DNA from 2 places in the Planktothrix sp. PLAVEN19ND genome. Region 2 is predicted to be linked to the other one. Evidence: riboswitches for the same ligand, from Rfam matches in the RefSeq annotation. Region 2 holds a riboswitch; the other holds the start of a gene.
The links. Region 2 has a riboswitch for cyclic di-AMP ahead of AC2D3N_RS19975 (cation:proton antiporter). Riboswitches for the same ligand answer to the same signal wherever they lie in the genome.

Region 1: another riboswitch for cyclic di-AMP. It lies ahead of ntrB (nitrate ABC transporter permease); the one in region 2 lies ahead of AC2D3N_RS19975 (cation:proton antiporter).

The regions. Positions count from the first base shown of each region.
Region 1 covers NZ_CM170132.1:2,754,287-2,763,713, reverse strand. The annotation lists gene AC2D3N_RS12115 (type I restriction endonuclease subunit R) at 1-217, shown strand, start outside; gene AC2D3N_RS12110 (Npun_F5560 family protein) at 271-828, opposite strand; gene rpsF (30S ribosomal protein S6) at 971-1,318, opposite strand; gene AC2D3N_RS12100 (Tic20 family protein) at 1,489-1,965, opposite strand; gene AC2D3N_RS12095 (hypothetical protein) at 2,095-2,292, opposite strand; gene glyA (serine hydroxymethyltransferase) at 2,488-3,771, shown strand; gene AC2D3N_RS12085 (pentapeptide repeat-containing protein) at 4,072-4,782, shown strand; cyclic di-AMP (ydaO/yuaA leader) riboswitch at 5,123-5,280, shown strand; gene ntrB (nitrate ABC transporter permease) at 5,375-6,217, shown strand; gene AC2D3N_RS12075 (ABC transporter substrate-binding protein) at 6,259-7,665, shown strand; gene AC2D3N_RS12070 (ABC transporter ATP-binding protein) at 7,694-8,530, shown strand; gene AC2D3N_RS12065 (J domain-containing protein) at 8,663-9,133, shown strand; gene AC2D3N_RS12060 (DUF3143 domain-containing protein) at 9,212-9,427, shown strand, end outside.
Region 2 covers NZ_CM170132.1:4,681,201-4,690,627, forward strand. The annotation lists gene ccmS (beta-carboxysome assembly chaperone CcmS) at 1-45, opposite strand, end outside; gene AC2D3N_RS19965 (Calx-beta domain-containing protein) at 487-3,267, shown strand; gene AC2D3N_RS19970 (M48 family metallopeptidase) at 3,416-4,264, shown strand; cyclic di-AMP (ydaO/yuaA leader) riboswitch at 4,498-4,648, shown strand; gene AC2D3N_RS19975 (cation:proton antiporter) at 4,912-7,053, shown strand; gene AC2D3N_RS19980 (hypothetical protein) at 7,070-7,561, shown strand; gene AC2D3N_RS19985 (ArsB/NhaD family transporter) at 7,653-8,999, shown strand; gene AC2D3N_RS19990 (adenylate/guanylate cyclase domain-containing protein) at 9,002-9,427, opposite strand, start outside.

The sequences.
Region 1 (9,427 bases), 1.9 Mb from region 2:
CGTTTTAGTGCAGAGAATTCGGCAGAATGTGACAATTGATTGGAATTTGAAAGAAAGTGTTAGAGCTAGAATGAAGGTGATGGTTAAACGCTTACTACGCCAGTATGGTTATCCCCCGGATATGCAGGCGTTAGCTACAGAGTTAGTGTTGGAACAGGCGAAAGTATTTACAGAATCTATTGATATCAATAAAAAACACTTAAGAGGCTATTCCTAATCGGGAACAACCTCTTAAACTTTAATAGGGGATAATTTTTAAGCTATCAATAATCAAGCATTACCCAAGGTGGGAATCTCAACAGAGCCCGAACCTCGATTCTGAAAACTGGGTAAATCCAAGCCACTGGGACGGCGACTTTTCTGGGCTAAACGATAGCTGACACTTTGTAATTCCGCATGGAGTTGTTTATTTTCCCGTTGAAGTAATTCAACTTTTTCCATGACTTCGTTCAGACGTTCTGAGAACTTCTGACGGTATACTCCGGGTAACTCCTGGACGACCTGTTCCAACATTCGAGAACGGTCTGTTAACTCCTCCACTGACTGTCTGAGTTGATAGGCTTCCGTATCTCGTTCGGCTATTTGTCCTTGATAAAACTTAACTTGCTGCTCCATCTCTTGCAGTTGTTCGCGCAAGGCCACCATTTGCACTTGATGACGTTCAGAAACCTCCGGGCTTGGTAATAAGTTAGCATCCCCTTTTACCAAACGGAAAAGTTCCTGGGATAACTGTTGAATCAACTGCTCCCGCATTTGTAGCTCCTCGTTCAAACGAGTAACTTCAGCTTGTAAATCCTGTGGCGTTTGACTTTTAGCTTGGCTCACGATGATTAACGGCTCCTATAAATTTATTCTTTATATTTACTCTTAAAATACTCTTAGTATTCCGAATCGGCAAGGGTGAAAAAAACGGAGTAGAGGAAGAACACAGTAGAGATGTTCCAGGGAGAGTCTCTACTGTGTTCTTAATCTATTCAGCCTCTTGAGATTCGGGTTCCGCTTCCGTGGCTTCGACAGGTTCGACCGTTACTTCTTCCTTGATAGTCAGATAACGAATCACCTCATCGCTAATTCGCATAGCTCTTTCCAAAATAGCGATCTGAGCCCCAGGGCCTTCATAATTCATTTGAACGTAAACGCCTTCCCGATGCTTGTCAATGTCATAGGCTAGACGTCGTTTACCTCGATTTTGAATTTTGATATTCTGTCCGCCTTGCTCTTTAAGAATGTTTTCGTATTTGCCAATAGACTGACCAACTTGCTCATCATTGAGATCGGGGCGCAGAATATACATCGTTTCGTAAACAAAAGGCTTCATGCTGTGATTCTCCTTGTGGACAACGGGGCTTCTGGATTCAGAAGCAAGGATCTCTGATTGTATCAGGTTTAGGGTGACAATTTACGTTAATAGTAGTCTCGCAACCCACGATTAGGACATCAACGGATGCTCAAACCCAGAGGGTAAAGTTCCCCATTCCCCATTCCCTATTACCGAACTTGCATATAAACAGCATCAGAAATTGTGGGAATTTCTGCATATTTCCCAGATAAAGACTGAATCACAGAATAGAAAAATACTGCTAAAAGCCCCAGAAATATCATGTTGTAAAGGGTTTGACCGACAAATCCTTGTAAAAGAATACTGCCGAATACCTGGAACACTAACGTGCATAAAATCAGAACAATGTCAATCAGAATGGCTTGCATTGTATTAAATCGGATGAAATGGGGAATATTTTCATTGCGAACCACTAACATATACAGGCCGATAAACACAACAAATCCAGCGAAAGGAATGTATTGATAAAGGAAAATCAAAGGAATAACAGGCAATGTAATAATTTGTAAAACTGGAAACTGTTGGAATAAAAAGCGTCCAAAGGGCAACCCATCCATTAAAGGCAGTAGATAGGGTAGGGCGGCAAAAATGCGATCGCGTACTGTCGTGGTTCCGCGCCAAGTCATAACCAATTCTCCTGAGTATCTCTTAAACCCAGGATAGCGCAGTCCCAGAGATTGGGGTCGGATGTTAGGAAGAAAAGCCGGGAATTGATTCTTAGAAGCCTAGACTGTACCTGTAATCAGGTCTTGATCTCACTGAATATTAGCGATGCGGAAGCCCATCTGACACTCGTACTGACTCGGTTGATTGTTGATGGAGGGACGAACTAAATGCCCACAGGACAACTGCCCCCCTCTCCAACGAGGTTGACCGCTTTGATCGGCTAATAAACATCCCTGACAAACTTGTTGAGAAGCAAGTATCTGGTTATCCATCAAGATGACTAGCATAATGATTCCTCCGACAGACGCCCAACTATATTTCCATTTTAAGTCGATAGTTGTAGGGGATTCGGCTAAATGAGTCACAACTTAATACAATTTTGGAATCAACCATCAGCACAGTAAAGTTATGATTTAAAATCAGGGATAATCCTAATCCGTTTAAATCGGTGATCAAATTGTCTAATTAAGAGGAATTTTATTGTGAGTCGGTCTAACCTAGAAATCTTATCTGAAACTGATCCCGTCATTGCTGATCTGATTCAGCATGAACTCTGTCGTCAACGGGAACACCTAGAATTAATTGCCAGTGAAAACTTTACCTCGGCGGCGGTAATGGCAGCCCAAGGGTCGGTGCTCACCAATAAATACGCCGAAGGGCTTCCCAAAAAACGCTACTACGGCGGTTGTGAATTTGTCGATGGCATCGAACAATTAGCCATTGAGCGCGCCAAACAACTGTTCGGAGCCGCCAGTGCCAATGTTCAACCCCATTCGGGAGCTCAAGCTAACTTTGCGGTGTTCCTGGCGATGCTCAAACCAGGTGACACGATCATGGGGATGGACTTATCCCATGGGGGACATTTAACCCATGGTTCTCCGGTCAATGTCTCTGGTAAATGGTTTAAAGCCTGTCATTATGGGGTTAGCCCGGAAACCGAACAACTGGATTATGACTTGATTTTAGAACTGGCCAAACAGCATAAACCCCAAATGCTCATTTGTGGGTATTCGGCCTATCCTCGAATTATTGATTTTGAGAAATTCAGGGCGATTGCTGATGAAGTCGGGGCCTATTTAATGGCCGATATTGCCCATATTGCCGGGTTAGTGGCAACGGGTCATCATCCTAACCCGATTCCCTACTGTGATGTGGTCACCACCACTACTCACAAAACCTTGAGAGGGCCCCGGGGTGGATTGATTTTAAGTCGGGATGCCGAACTGGGCAAAAAATTGGATAAAGCTGTTTTCCCTGGCAGTCAAGGTGGCCCCCTAGAACACGTTATTGCGGGGAAAGCTGTTGCCTTTGGGGAAGCCCTGAAACCGGAATTTTCTACCTATTCGGGTCAAGTGATTGCTAATGCGAAGGCCCTGGCTACTCAGTTACAAAACCGAGGCTTAAAAATTGTCTCCGGTGGTACGGATAATCATTTGATGTTAGTAGATTTACGGTCGGTGAATATGACTGGAAAACGGGCTGATCAACTGGTTACTGAAGTTAATATTACGGCGAATAAAAATACTGTTCCCTTTGATCCTGAATCTCCCTTTGTCACCAGTGGTTTACGGTTGGGTTCTCCGGCTATGACCACCCGGGGGATGGGAGAAACGGAATTTATCGAAATTGGGAATATTATTGCAGATCGTCTGCTCAACCCTGAAGATGAAGGGATCGGTGAAGTTTGTCGTCAACGGGTGGCGAATTTGTGCGATCGCTTTCCCCTCTATCCCCATTTGAGTTTGAAAGTTCCGGCTTTAGCTTAGTAGGATTTAAACGGATTGATTAAGTATCGTTTTTTCAAAGTTAGCGATCGCTCTCCAACTTATCAAAAGTGCGATCGCTTTTTCTTTTATTAACTTTTCTTAATGGGTTGGGGATTTAGACTTTGATTGGGCTTATATAGCAGTTGCCACATCTATTAGGACATTCTTGAAAGCTAAAAGCTACTTATAGTAAGTATTTACCTATTGCCCATTGCCCATTCCCTATTGCCTCTTGCTATAATAAGAAAAACGAAAACTATTAGGTGTAGTTTTTCGGTGGCCGAAGCGGAGGATAAAGTTATGAAAATTCTATCCACAGCAGTTTTTGGAGCCGCCACAGTGCTTCTACTCGGTTTAGGAGTGACGACTCCAGCCTATTCACAAAATCCTAATGATCTTAAACAATTATTAGAAACCCGGTTCTGTCAAGGGTGTGATTTGAGAGGAGCTAATTTAAGCGGTGCTCATTTGATTGGTGTTGATTTACGAGATGCTAACCTTACGGGTGCAAACCTAGCTAATATCAATTTAGAAGGTGCAGATTTAACCGGAGCAAACTTAACATCTGCCAACCTAGAGGGCGCGTTTTTAAATCAGACTGAATTTAATCATGCTAACCTTAGTAATGCTAATTTAACTAATGCTAATTTAGTTCAAGCTCAATTAGAAGGTTCAAATCTGTTGAATGCAGATTTAACTGGAACTGAATTTGCAATTCCTACTTTACAGACGGCTGAACTTCCTGGAGGTTACGCCCAGGATTTAGGAAGGCCAGAAGAACTAACAATTGGACGAGACCCTGATCGTTTAGTATTCCCTTTTGGGGGGCCAGAATCCGATCAACCCTTTGAATATAATCAAGAATATTTGGATGAGATGGTTAATCCAACTTTGAACCCACTTAAACCCATTGATTCAAATTCTTTTTCCCGCCCAAATAATACTTTTAATGATGGAATGAGAGGAGATGTTCGTCCATCAGGAATAGATATGTTAGAGGTTGGTTTTTAATCCTAATCCATGATCAGCAGTCCTGTTCTAGTTCAGCAAAAATTACCCAAACCAGGGAAGAAAATCGGAACCTTTTTTCCCTGTTAACAAATAATAAATAATACTCTGTTTGTATAATAATTTTCTGAATAGTCAGGATCATTAATTACTCCATAGGATTACTTATTCCTCAAGATAGAACCATTCTAGTTAATTCATGAAGGCAAATCAAGCCGAAACCTTATAATTCAACAATTCCTATTTTACAGATCACCAAAGATTATTAGAGAAGATACAGAAAATTTTAATTTCACCCTTGCAACTTGGAAAATAATGTGTTAACTTCGTAGTCAACCATAAGCGAAGAAGTCAGCCGAGTCTTGCTATTGACAAACAACCGTCAGCAAGAACGGGGGAACCAAATTTTTGGGGCTAATCTCTTTTGATAAATAATAAAGAGAAGGGTATCTCTCAACCCCAGCCCGTCAGCTAACTCCGTAGGCATTGGGAGGAGACTGAAACAGTCAGAATTATTGATAATCTGACAAGATCAGTGTTCCAGGCCAGTATCTTTTTTCTTCGCATTCACTGACCTAGACTCTGAGGAAAATTAATGTTTTTACAATTAAATCTTGCGACCCTAGCGGTCGCCGGACAGATAGCCTGGAAAAAAACCAAGCCTATCTTACTTAGGGATACGTTTGTGTTACCAACGTTAGGATTTTTAGGCGTAATTCTTCTGTGGTGGTTTGTGGCAACTTTCCTCACAGACTTAATGCCAACCCCTTTAGAAGCTTTAATAGATAGCCGAGAATATGCAAATCCTTTTTTCAGAAAAGGGCCGGGTAATTTAGGATTAGGTTGGCTGTTAATTGCCAGTTTACGCAGGGTGATCTTAGGGTTTTTATTAGGGGCTGTAGTAGCAATTCCATTAGGGTTTTTAATTGGAATGTCACGCCCGGCTTTTTTAGCCTTAAATCCCTTAGTTCAGATTTTTAAACCCGTTTCTCCCTTAGCTTGGTTGCCCATTGCTTTAGCCATTTTTAACTTAGCAGAACCCTCCGCCATTTTCGTAATTTTTATTACTTCTTTATGGCCGACGATTATCAATACAGCGTTAGGGGTTGCCAGCGTTAATCCCGATTATTTAGACGTAGCCAGGGTATTAGAAATGCCCCCATGGAAACGGGTGATTAAAATTATTTTACCCGCCAGTTTACCCTACATTTTTACGGGATTACGGATTAGTTTAGGGATTGCTTGGTTAGTGATTGTTGCTGTTGAAATGTTAACCGGAGGAGTTGGGATTGGATTCTTTGTTTGGGATCAATGGAATCGCTTGAATTTAAGTTCAGTATTCCTAGCGGTATTTGTCATCGGAATAACCGGATTATTACTCGATTACGGTTTGGGTCGAATACAAGTTTTAGTTACCCATCGTCGAGCAGCATCATGAGTTTAATTCAATAGAAATTCCCTCTAAAACCTAAAATCAATATGACTACCCGACGTCAATTTTTACAAGGAATGGGACTGACGGCGACGGGGATGGCGTTGTATTCCTGCAATGTTGGTAAACCTCCCGTATCTCAATTATCTGAAGCCGCCTTAGCCGTTGAACCCGTTGTTGATCCCAAAACTTTAGAAAAACGCAATATTACTGTTGGTTACGTTCCTGTTAATGATTGCGCGCCCTTTGCTATTGCTTATGAAAAGGGATTTTTCCACAAATACGGACTTAATGTTAATTTGTCCCGTGAGGCGAGTTGGGCTAATTCCCGTGATGGCATTATTTTCGGCCGTTTAGATGCCTCTCCCGTCGTTTCTGGGGCGGTGACAAATGCCCGTATTGGGGCAGAAGGCGCACGAAAAGCCCCCTTGTGTGCGGCGATGACCATTCACCGCCATGGAAACGCCATGACGATGAATAAAGCCATGTGGGATTATGGCTTACGTCCTTGGCATGAATATAACGGCAATTTAGAAGAATTTGGGCGAGATTTTCGAGGTTATTTTGATGCTTTGCCTCCTGAACAACGCATCTGGGCTGTTGTTTTAAGTTCAGCGATTTATGAATATTTTGCCCGCTATTTATCGGCGGCTGCGGGAGTTGATCCGATGCAAGAATTTCGGATTATTATTATTCCGCCACCCCAAATGGTAAACAATATTAGAATTGGCGCCATGCAAGCTTATATGGTCGCTGAACCTTGGAATACTCGCGCCATTACAGGGAATGAAGGAGTGGGTTTTACCTGCGCCCAAGGTCATGAAATTTGGCATGGACACCCCGATAGACTATTAGGTGTCATGGAGTCTTTTATTAATGAAAATCCTAAGACCTATCGCAGTTTAGTCAAAGCCATGATTGAAGCTTGTCAATATTGCAGTGATCCGGCAAATCGGGCGGAAGTTGCTCAACTGATTACTGACCCTTCTTATACGGGGGCAAAACCGAAAAAAGGAGCTATTGATAAGTTTACTCGACCTGCACTTGTGGGGGATTATAATTACGGCGGATTTGATAACCAACCCCGAATTATTTCTAATCCCTACACCACTGTTTTTTATGATTTACCCCCTGATTTATCTCAAATATCGGGCAATCATTCCACATTTTTATGGCAGTCTCAAAGTCTTTGGTTAATGACACAAGCGGCTCGTTGGGGACAAATTAAAGAAATTCCCAAAGATGCGGAACAAAAAGCTCAGAAAGCTTGGCGAACGGATTTATACAGGGAGATTGCCAACGAAATGGGAATTAAATGTCCGAAGGAGGATTATAAAGTCGAACCTGCTGAATTTTTTATTGATAAAAAAGCCTTTGATCCCAGCGATCCAGTGGGTTATCTTAACAGTTTTGAAATTCGGGCTAATCGTCCTCAATCTTTCTTTTTATCTTAGTTTATCTTGAATATCTTTTGAGGTTAATATGAAACAATTTCCCACTTCAATGTCAACCCCAGGTTCTACTTTAAACCCAACTGAATTTTTAACGATTGAAAATTTAGTTAAGTCTTATCCTAATCCTAACGGCGGAGAATTTGTCGTTTTAGATCAGATTAATCTAACAATTGGTGAAGATGAATTTATCTCGGTTGTTGGTCATTCCGGTTGTGGCAAGTCAACCCTATTAAAAATAGTAGCAGGGTTGGAAAAAGCCACATCAGGTTCTGTGAAAATAGAAGGCAAAGAAATTCGTAAACCGGGTTCAGATCGGATGATGATCTTTCAAAGTTATTCTTTATTACCTTGGTTAACAGTTCGAGAAAATATCCGTCTAGCGGTCGATGAAGTGTTAAAAAATCTCTCCTCAGCCGAAAAAATTAGTTTAGTGAATGAACATATTTCCATGGTGAATTTAACCGCAGCCGCCAATAAATATCCCCATGAAATTTCTGGAGGAATGAAACAACGGGTGGGAATTGCACGGGCTTTATCAATTCAGCCTAAAATGTTATTAATGGATGAACCTTTTGGGGCGTTAGATGCGTTAACTCGTGGAAAATTACAAAAACAAGTTTTAGATATTTGGGAACAAAATCGTCAAGCGGTAATGATGATTACCCATGATGTGGATGAGGCAATTTATATGTCTGATCGAATTGTTTTGATGACTAATGGCCCCCATGCTAATATTGGAGAAATCTTGGATGTACCCTTTCCCCATCCGCGAGATCGCCATGAATTGCGAGAATCTTCAGAATATTATGAATTGCGGAATTATGCCTTAGATTTCCTAGAACGGTATTTTACCTCAGATGAATAAAAAATAGTACAGATCCCACCGTTGTGTAGAGGCGTTAGATATGGCGTCTCTACCTGTTTTCGGGTTGCCTATTTTCTGGCTTTATTCTGTATAATAAACGGAACTGTTTCATGATGTAGAGTTAGGATAGCCGTGACTTCTCCCAGAAATTCATCTCAACAGCAACAACCCGAAAACCATCGGGCACTGAGTTCTAGTTATTACACCCTGTTAGGGGTTCATCCCAGTGCCACCCCGATAGAAATTCGACGCGCCTATCGAGAATTGAGTAAACTGTATCATCCTGATACGACAACATTATCAAAAGCGATCGCCACGGCAAAATTTCAGAAACTGAATGAAGCTTATGCCACCTTATGTAACCCAGATCGGCGTCAGTCCTATGATCAAAAAATTGGCTATTCTCGATATCATTTAATTCAGGTTCCAACGGACTTAAATCAACCCTATTCTAAAAACAATCGTTCTCATTCTTCTTCTGCCTATTTAGACCCAACAGATCGTCCTCTTTCCTCTGGAGAAGTTTTTTCATTATTTCTAATGGGATTAACTTTTATTGGATGTATCCTGTTAGCAATTTTTATTAGTTTAACTCGTTATTAATATTTATGTATTGGTTGGAATTGATCAAAAATGCTATAATCAATACCTAATATAAATTAGCTCTCTTTCTTCTTATTTATGACTTTGCCGAGTTCAGAGACACCTTTATATAATCATCCCCTACCCGATATTGAAGAATGGTTACGCTCTCATGGGGGTGAACAGGATAAAAAAGAACTCCATTATTGGCGCATTGGAAACCAAAATTGGACAGCGGATTTATGGTTAGAAGTTGACCAAATTACAGTCCGTTATATCGGTGCTACAACCAATGGTCAAGATATTCAACGTTCT
Region 2 (9,427 bases):
ACTTTGCTGTCCTAAACCGGGTTGAGTGCTATCAGGTTTAATCATTTTTCGACGACTGGTTTTCACTGAGATACTATTTTAACCGATTATGGGTCAATTCTATCAAATTCTATGGGTCTAAGTCGATCTACTGATCAAAGCTAGAATAATTTCAATAAAAGTTATTAATTTACTCAGTATTTTTAATGACTACAGGATGTAATGAATAACTGAGTATCCTTAAAAATACGGTGATTTTTAAAATTAATGTATATTAAATTACTTTTATAAATCAACAATTTGGGTAAAAAAAAGCTAAATTTGAGAAACTTTTTGCCTCAATAAATCGTCTTCATTATTTAGTGTATTACCTTCAGAGTCAGGGTTTAAACAGCTTTTACATCTACTAAATTGTTGATCAGATTAAATTAAATATTTTCCTGATTAATTGAAAATATCCAGAAAAATAGTATAGCTATTGCGAGTCTTTGCGAGGAAAATTAGATTATGAGTTTTGACACTTTTGATTCTGGAAATTTGTTTTTCAGTCCGACCCAGATTATTCCTGATCCTCAAATATTATCGTTTAGTTTGGGTGGTAATCTTCCCGTGGGAAGAAGTTTTACAGCTATTACGACAACTGAAACTAATTTTATTCCAACTAATAATTCTGATTTAATTATTGGTACGACATTTGATGATAATGCTTTTGCTTTGGAGGGAAATGATACGATTTATGGTTTAGAAGGTAATGATATTTTAGGAGGAAATGAACAAGCTGATTATATTTTTGGTAATCTAGGAAATGATAGTATTTATGGCGGTCAAGATGACGATACTTTAGCTGGAGGTCAAGATAATGATCTGATTTTTGGTGATGTGGGAAGTGATTTTATTGTGGGCGATCGCGGTGCAGATACATTATTTGGAAACCAGAATAACGATATTATTTATGGGGGAAAAGAGGATGATTTAGTCGCCGGAGGAGAAGGAGATGATCAATTATTCGGGGATTTTGGAGATGATATTCTCTATGGAGATTTAGGTGCTGATATGATCACGGGTGGAGAGGGAAATGATCTCTTTTATATTGGCAAAACTATGGGAGGATTTGCGATTACTGACGCTGATATTATCACAGATTTTACTCTAAATCAAGATGCTATTGGATTATTAGGAGATCTGACATTCACTGCGTTAAAGATTACTCAAGGAACTGGGGAATATGCTAATGATACGATTATTCAAGATAAAAGTTCTAATGAATATTTAGCAATTCTCAAAAACGTAAATAACAATAGTCTCAATTCTGATAATTTTATTTTTAAAGGTTCTGATCCTATCCCAGAACCAACTCCCGTACCGACATTAGAGCCCACACCTTCACCAACATTAGCGCCCACACCAATACCAACTCCAGTATCAACACCCGATCCGACTCCAGTAACAACTCCAGCACCAACACCCGATCCGACTCCAATACCAACTCCAGCACCAACACCCGATCCGACTCCAATACCAACTCCAGCACCAACACCAGTACCGACACCATTACCAACACCCGATCCAACACCAGTACCGACTCCAATACCAACTCCAATACCAACTCCAGTACCGACTCCATTACCGACTCCAATACCAACACCAGTACCGACTCCAATACCAACTCCAATACCAACACCAGTACCGACACCAACACCAGTACCTCTTAGTGTTTTAGGGTTTAGTTCTGCTAATTTTAGTGTTAATGAAAATGGCATACCTGTTAACACTATTACGATCAATAGAACGGGAGGAAGTAGTGGTTTAGTGACGGCACAAATCACCCCAACGGATGGAACTGCAACGGCAATTTCAGATTATACTAATACGCCCCTAACGGTAACATTTGCGGATGGAGATATTACCTCTAAAACTATTACAATTCCCATCATTGAGGATACGGTATTTGAACCGACGGAAAGCATTAATTTGACCTTAGCTATTACCGAAGGAAGCGCGACCATCGGAACTCAAAATACTGCAATTTTACAAATTGTTGATAATGATCCGAGTGAAAATCTCCCGTTAAATAGTGCAACCTATTTAGGAACAACTGGAAATGATAGTGGTACATCGGTTGAAATTTCCCCAGTTAATAATAATATTATTATTGCGGGTAATTTCAACGGTGTGGGAGAAATTCAAAGGTTACAAAATGGCAATACAGCACCTTTATCTAATACACCATTAGGCGGTGTTGTGAATGATTTAGATGTGGATCGAGATAGTGGAGAAATTGTCGCTGTTGGGGATTTTGGAATTAAGGTTTATGACCCTACAGCTAATACGGTTTTATGGTCACAACTGGGAACTTTTAATCGAGTTGCGATCGCGTCGGATGGTACAGTTGCCACTTTAAATAATAGTACAGATACGATTACTTTATGGAATGCAGCGGGAACTCAATTAACTAGCACAACCTTAACTGGAACGAATGTTAATCCGGCGGATATTACGATTGATCCTACCACTAAACAAGTCTTTGTTACCGGGTATAATCAAGTTACCAGCACTTTACAAACGCCGTTCTTACGCGGGTTTGATTCTTCCTTAAATTTGTTATGGAAAACCTGGGATTTTAGTGCAACGGAAGTCACCGGACAAAATTTAGGAGCAGATACAAGAGGAGAACGAATTACAATGGGTAAAGATGGGGGACTGTATTTCTTAGGAAGAACCGATGGTGGCAATAATGTTTTTCAACGGGATGGTCAAACCATTACGCAAAATTTAGCCTCAAAAGTTGATGTTGATTCCTTTAATAATTTCTCCGGTGCTGGGGCGGGAACTTTCACTTTTCATGCCAAAATTAATCCGAATAATGGAATTGTTGATCGGGGTCAATTTATTGTTACCCGGACTAGTACCGGGGCGAATAGTTTTACCCCCAATTCCATCACGGCTGACGAATTTGGTAATGTATATATAGGAGGATCTTCGGCATTTCAATTGCAAAATCGTCCGGCTAAAACCATTAATAATCAACCCGTTGGAGCTTATACCTTGGGAGAAATGGCAGTATTAGGATTATCGGCTGATTATACTATCAGAAAATTCTGGACTCCTTTAACTCAAACCGGTGACGCTGATGGGGCGAAAGGAAGTGTGAATGGTTTTGCGGTGGCAAAGGGTCAAGCGGTGATTTTGGGGACAGTAACCCAACCCTCTGTTGCGACAACAACTAACGCGATTAATCCTAATCCATTAGGAGGAAATGATGCTTATTTAGCCACTTGGTCAGTTTAGCTCAGAAACCGGGTTTCTCAACAGAACTTGATGGAGACTCAGAGATAAGGATTAGAAACCCGGTTTCTTAAATCTGCGTCTATAGACTTAAATACACCCCCACTTTTGTTTTATACCTTTAACCTGTAAATTCTCACCTGCACTCATTATGTTAAACCGCTTGACAATTGCCCGATCTTTGCGCCGTCGTTGGTTGTATCCGGTGATTTCAATAACTCTTACCCTGGGTATTGTATTGAGTTCAACGGTCACAACTTTGGCAATTCCTTTACCCGAATTAATCTTTAGAGGAATTCAAGTTATCCAGTTATCGAATTTATCGGCCCGTCAGGAAATTGCGATCGGGGAACAAATTAATCAAGAATTACTCTCTAAACAAGTTAAATTATTTCGTAATCAAGAGGCTCAAAACTATATTAATCAAATTGGTCAACGTCTAGCCCAAGCCAGCGAGCGCCCGAATATTCCCTACACGTTTCAAGTGATTGATGATCGGAATGTCAATGCTTTTGCCACTATGGGCGGGTTTGTTTATGTTAATACGGGCTTAATTGCGGCGGCGGATAATGAAGCGGAATTAGCGAGTGTGATAGCCCATGAAATCGGACATATTGCTGGACGTCATGCGATTAAACAAATGCGTCAAGCGGCGGTGGCGGCGGGGGTGGCTACGGCCGTTGGTGCGGATCAGAATAAATTAGTTCAAATTGGGGTGGAATTAGCCTTAAACCGCCCTAAAAGCCGTGAAGCTGAATATGAAGCCGATCGCCTGGGTTTAGCAACTTTAATTCGTGCGGGTTATGCGCCGCGGGGTGCTGTAGATTTTATGGCTAAACTGTTAAAAAGTGGGTCTCCGCCAACCATTATCAGCACTCACCCAGCCACGGGCGATCGCATTTCCGCCATGCAACGACTTCTTGATCCCAGTATGGTTAACTCCGGCGATGGGTTAGATAGCAATTCCTATCGCGCTACCGTTGAACGAATTTTATCTTAATTTCAACGAATTAATCGAAACTTTACGCGCCTTGAATCGAAGTTCAGGGCGCTTTTGATTGCTATATAGCAATCTTAAATGATTTGTGATAAAAACCTGTAGGGGTTTGGAGACCAAACCCAGGCGCAAAGAGGGTTTGGAGACCAAACCCCTACTATAAAATGTTACAACCCCTACACGGATTGCTATAGATAGACAAAATTCAATTAATATGCTAGGTTAACCTATTAAGTAGAGTCAGTCAGCCTAATCCACTCTTTTTTAATGAGTTAAGAGCGGGGGAACCATATTTAGGGGCTTATCTTCGATTGTTTACGATTGTCGAGAAGGACATCTCTCAGTCCTAGCCCGTCAGCTAACCCCGTCGGCTGTGAGAGAAGACTGTTGATCGGCAAAGTTTTGATCATTGCCCTCACCGGAATTCTAAGTATATCAGACTGTGTTATTAATATTCAATCCGTGAGGGTTGAATACGAGAATCAAACCCACTTGCAAAGATGTGTGAGGGTCATGGAAATGGCTAGGTTTTGTTGTTTGCTAATTTTGGGTAATCACAGATATAGATAACCTGTCCTAAAATTCAATGAGTGCGGGGATTAACAAACATTAATCTCCCTTTAACTTTCGTATTCCATTTGAGGCTGACTATGCACCCTGCGATTTTAGTTCTCCTGCAAGTTTTGATCGTGATTGGATTATCCCGATTAATGGGATTATTCTGTCGTCAAATTAAACAACCCTTAGTCATTGGAGAAATTATTGCCGGAATTATGTTGGGGCCATCATTATTAGGGTTAATTGCTCCTAATGTGATGACCGCTTTATTCCCTGCCGAAACTCTATCCTACTTGAATGTTTTATCTCAAATTGGACTAATTTTCTTCATGTTTTTAATTGGGTTGGAACTGAACCCGAAATATTTGAGTGGGCAACTAGAAAAGGCAGTTTTAATTTCTCACGTTAGTATTGTAGTTCCCTTTGCATTGGGGATTTCGACCGCATTAATTCTGTATCCAATTGTTTCTAATAATGGCGTTTCCTTCACTGCGTTTGCCTTATTTTTAGGTTCGGCTTTATCGATTACGGCTTTTCCCGTTTTAGCGCGAATTATCACAGAAAATAATTTACAAGGAACTCGTTTAGGAACCTTAGCTTTAACTTGTGCCGCCGTTGATGATGTCACCGCCTGGTGTTTATTAGCCTTAGCAATCGCGGTCACCAGAACTAACAGTATATCGGGGGCATTTCCCACGATTATTGCATCGATTCTTTATATTATTTTAATGGCAACCGCAGGGCGGTGGCTTTTGCGAAAACTCTCTGTCCATTATCAACGCACAGGACGACTCACCCAATGGGTTTTAGCTTGGATTTATATGGGAGTGGTGGCTTCTGCATTAATTACTGAATTGATCGGAATTCACTTAATTTTTGGAGCCTTTTTACTCGGGGCTGTGATGCCCAAAGATCCAGGTTTAGTCCGAGAAATAGCTGAAAAAACAGAGGATTTTGTCTTAATTTTTTTACTACCAATTTTCTTTGCTTATAGTGGATTACGCACGGAAATTGGCTTGCTAAATCGTCCTGAATTGTGGTTATTATGTGCGTTAGTCGTTGGGGTGGCAATTATTGGAAAATATGTCGGAACCTATGTCGCCGCCAGGGTTAGTGGAATTGAAAAACGGGAAGCCTCGGCGTTAGGTTGGTTAATGAATACTAGGGGATTAACTGAACTAATTGTTTTAAATATTGGCTTAAGTTTTGGGGTAATTTCACCGTTACTTTTTACCCTATTAGTCATTATGGCATTAGTCACAACCTTTATGACTTCGCCATTATTAGAAATGACCTATCCCAAAGAGTTAATTAAACTTGATATTATTGAACCGGAAACCCGAACAATAAGTCCTGAACCTCTGACTCCTGCTTATCGAGTTTTAGTTCCTGTTGCAAATCCCAATACTCAAAGAGGATTAGTACAATTAGCTTTAGCGATCGCCGGAAAACCTCCTGCTGTTGTTCATCCTTTAAGTTTAATCGAACTAGAGGAAGATTATTTATTTCAAAGTACGCCCGATGAAGCAAACCGCTTAATTGAGAAACAACGACAACGTTTAGAAGAATTAATTCAAAGTTTAGAACCTCCTGAACTCAGACAAGGAGTTTATCCAATTATCCGCATTGCCCAGGATGTTGCTAAAAAAACGATAGAAATTGCACAAGTTGATCAAGCTAATTTAATATTAGTAGGTTGGCATCGTCCCGCCTTCAGTGACAATCGTTTAGGTGGGAGAGTTGGCAAAATTTTGAATACTTCTCCCACCGATGTTGCCGTATTTGTCAATAAAGAACAGCAACAAATTCAGTCCTTATTAGTGGCTTATGCTTCTAATATTCACGATGATTTAGGGTTGACTTTAGCCTTAAGAATGATGTTCAATGACCCCAATTGTCAGTTAAAAATTTTAGTGACATCTAACGAACCAGAGAAAGAATTAAGCTATGAATTACGGAATATGATTGATATATTGCCCACCCAGATTCAATCCCGTTTAGAAATGATTCGACTGCCAGAAACTGATCCCATTCAAGCGGTAATTGAAACTTCAAAAACCGTAGATTTAACCATTGTAGGTACCAGCCGCACCTGGGGAATTGAAAGGCAAACTTTGGGACGGTATACCGATCAACTGGCTCAAGATTGTCATTCATCTTTACTGATTACTCGGAGTTATTCTCAAGTTACCTCCCACCTCGAATCATTATTACAGCAATCGATTAACACCTAACAATTATTATTGAACTATGCGCCATAATTTTAACTGGATATCCTTCGTCTTTTATGCGGCTACAATCGCCTCAGTTCTGATCCTTTTTAAAGGAGTCACAACCTATGGAGAAACCCAATTAAAAGCACCTGTCAGTATTGGGGGTGATTATTCTATAGAGTTTGATACCCCTCCCAACTGTTTAAAAAACAAAGATTTAACCTTGAAAATTGAACAGTCAGGTATTTATATTTTTGCCAATTTAGTATTAGAAAAATCCCCAGATAATCTGAATAAAATCGCGTTAAGTGGCAAATTTAAGGAGCCAAAAATGATATTATCGGGAATTTCAAATCCGTTATTGTTCTGTTCATCTGATCTGTCCCAAACTTCTAATCCATTAACACTTACAGGAGAATTTAAAAACAAACTATTTAAAGGTCAAATACAGGATAAAACCTTATCCAATCCGATCAATTTTACCGCAAAATTAAACCCGGTATCTAAATCGGAAAAACAAGCTCATTAAATTACTAAAGCTGATTTTGGCTTTGGAAAAAGATCTAATACTTTTAAAAAAGTTCATTGATGCTTAAATTCTATCCTCTATTCCTAAACCTATGTTATCAATAGAAACCCTGGATTCTTTCATTGCTGGAATTACCTTCATTGGGGTAATTATCCTAATTATAGGAGAGTGGCTACACCTGACCATCGCCGCATTTTTAGGTGCTCTGATTCTGATTTTTTTCCATGTCATGACCTTGACGGAGGCTGTTAATTATATCAGTCAAAGTTATGCAACTTTAGGGTTATTTTTTGGGGTAATGGTTTTAGTCCGTTGCTTTGAACCTACTAAAATTTTTGATTATTTAGCCGTCAAAATGATTTTGATGGCTAAGGGAGAAGGGAAACGATTATTGTTGGGAATAGTCGCCTTAACGACTCCCATTTGTGCGATGTTACCCAACGCTACAACAGTGATGTTGTTAGCGCCTTTAATTCCTCCCATTGCTCAGGATTTAGGAATTGATTTTGTCCCCTTATTAATTTTAATGGTATTCATTGCTAATAGTTCTGGATTATTAACCTTAGTTGGAGATCCTGCCACATTTATTGTCGGAGATGCGATTAATATTAGCTTTTTTGATTACTTACAACGATTAAGTATTGGAGGAGTATTAGCCGTAGTTAGTGTAGTGATTTTATTACCCATTTTATTCCGCAAAACCTGGAATGCAAAATTTGAACATTTAGAAGATTTACCCAGTCCCAAAATTAATCATCCCCGCATTTTAGCAATGGGGGGTTTAATTATAGCCTTTGTTTTAACCTTTTTTGTAATTGGAGAAACCTTACCTGTTCCGATTTCTCCGGCGGCGGTGGCCTTATTAGGGGCAGCTTTAGCTTTGATGTTAGCCCATCATAGTAAGATCGATACCGTTAATAATATTTTACGAGATGTAGACTGGAGTACCTTAATTTTCTTTATGTCGATTTTTGTTTTAATTGGGGGATTAGAAAAAACCGGAGTGATTAATGGTTTATCAGGATTTCTAGCAGTAATTTTAGGAAAAAATATTGCTCTCGGTTCAATTTTGCTACTATTAACAGTAGGGATTATTTCTAGTGTTGTGCCTAATATTCCCTTAGTGGTGGCGATGGTTCCTCTATTAAAACAATATTTAGTTAATGTGGGATTTGTCGGTACAGAAGTGCTTGACCCGGCTTTTAACGGACAGTTTCCCCCGGAAGTATTACCGCTATTTTATGCGATGATGTTTGGGGCAACCTTGGGCGGAAATGGCACATTAGTGGGAGCTTCTTCTAATATTGTCGCCGCCGGAATTTCTGAACTACATGGACGAACAATTTCCTTTAAAACCTTTCTTCGTTATGGAATTCCAGTCATGGCTGTGCAACTATTCGTAGCGATGTTATATGTCACCTTTGCCTTCCTAATTTAAATCTAGGTCACAACCAGAATTTCTTCTTTTTTCCAATCTAAAACCGCATAAACTTCTACGGACTTTTGGCGACCTTTAACTTTAATTTCACCTAAACTTTTGAGAACAATATGATGATGTTCGGCAATGGCGGTGGCCGTTGATTCATTAATTAAAATGGTATATTCAGGATATTCTTTAGTTAAGGTTTCCAAACGCGCCGCCACATTTACTGCATCCCCAATCACCGTATATAATAACCGTTCTAAGGAACCAATTTGTCCCGCCACAACTTCTCCACTACTAATACCAATTCCCGCTTGAATAGTAACTTCACCCCGTTGAATTCGCCGTTGATTTAGTTCTTCTAAACGTTCACGCATGGTTAATGCGGCTGCCACTGAACGCCATTCTGTTTCTGCTGGGGATAAAGGAGCTCCGAAAATTAC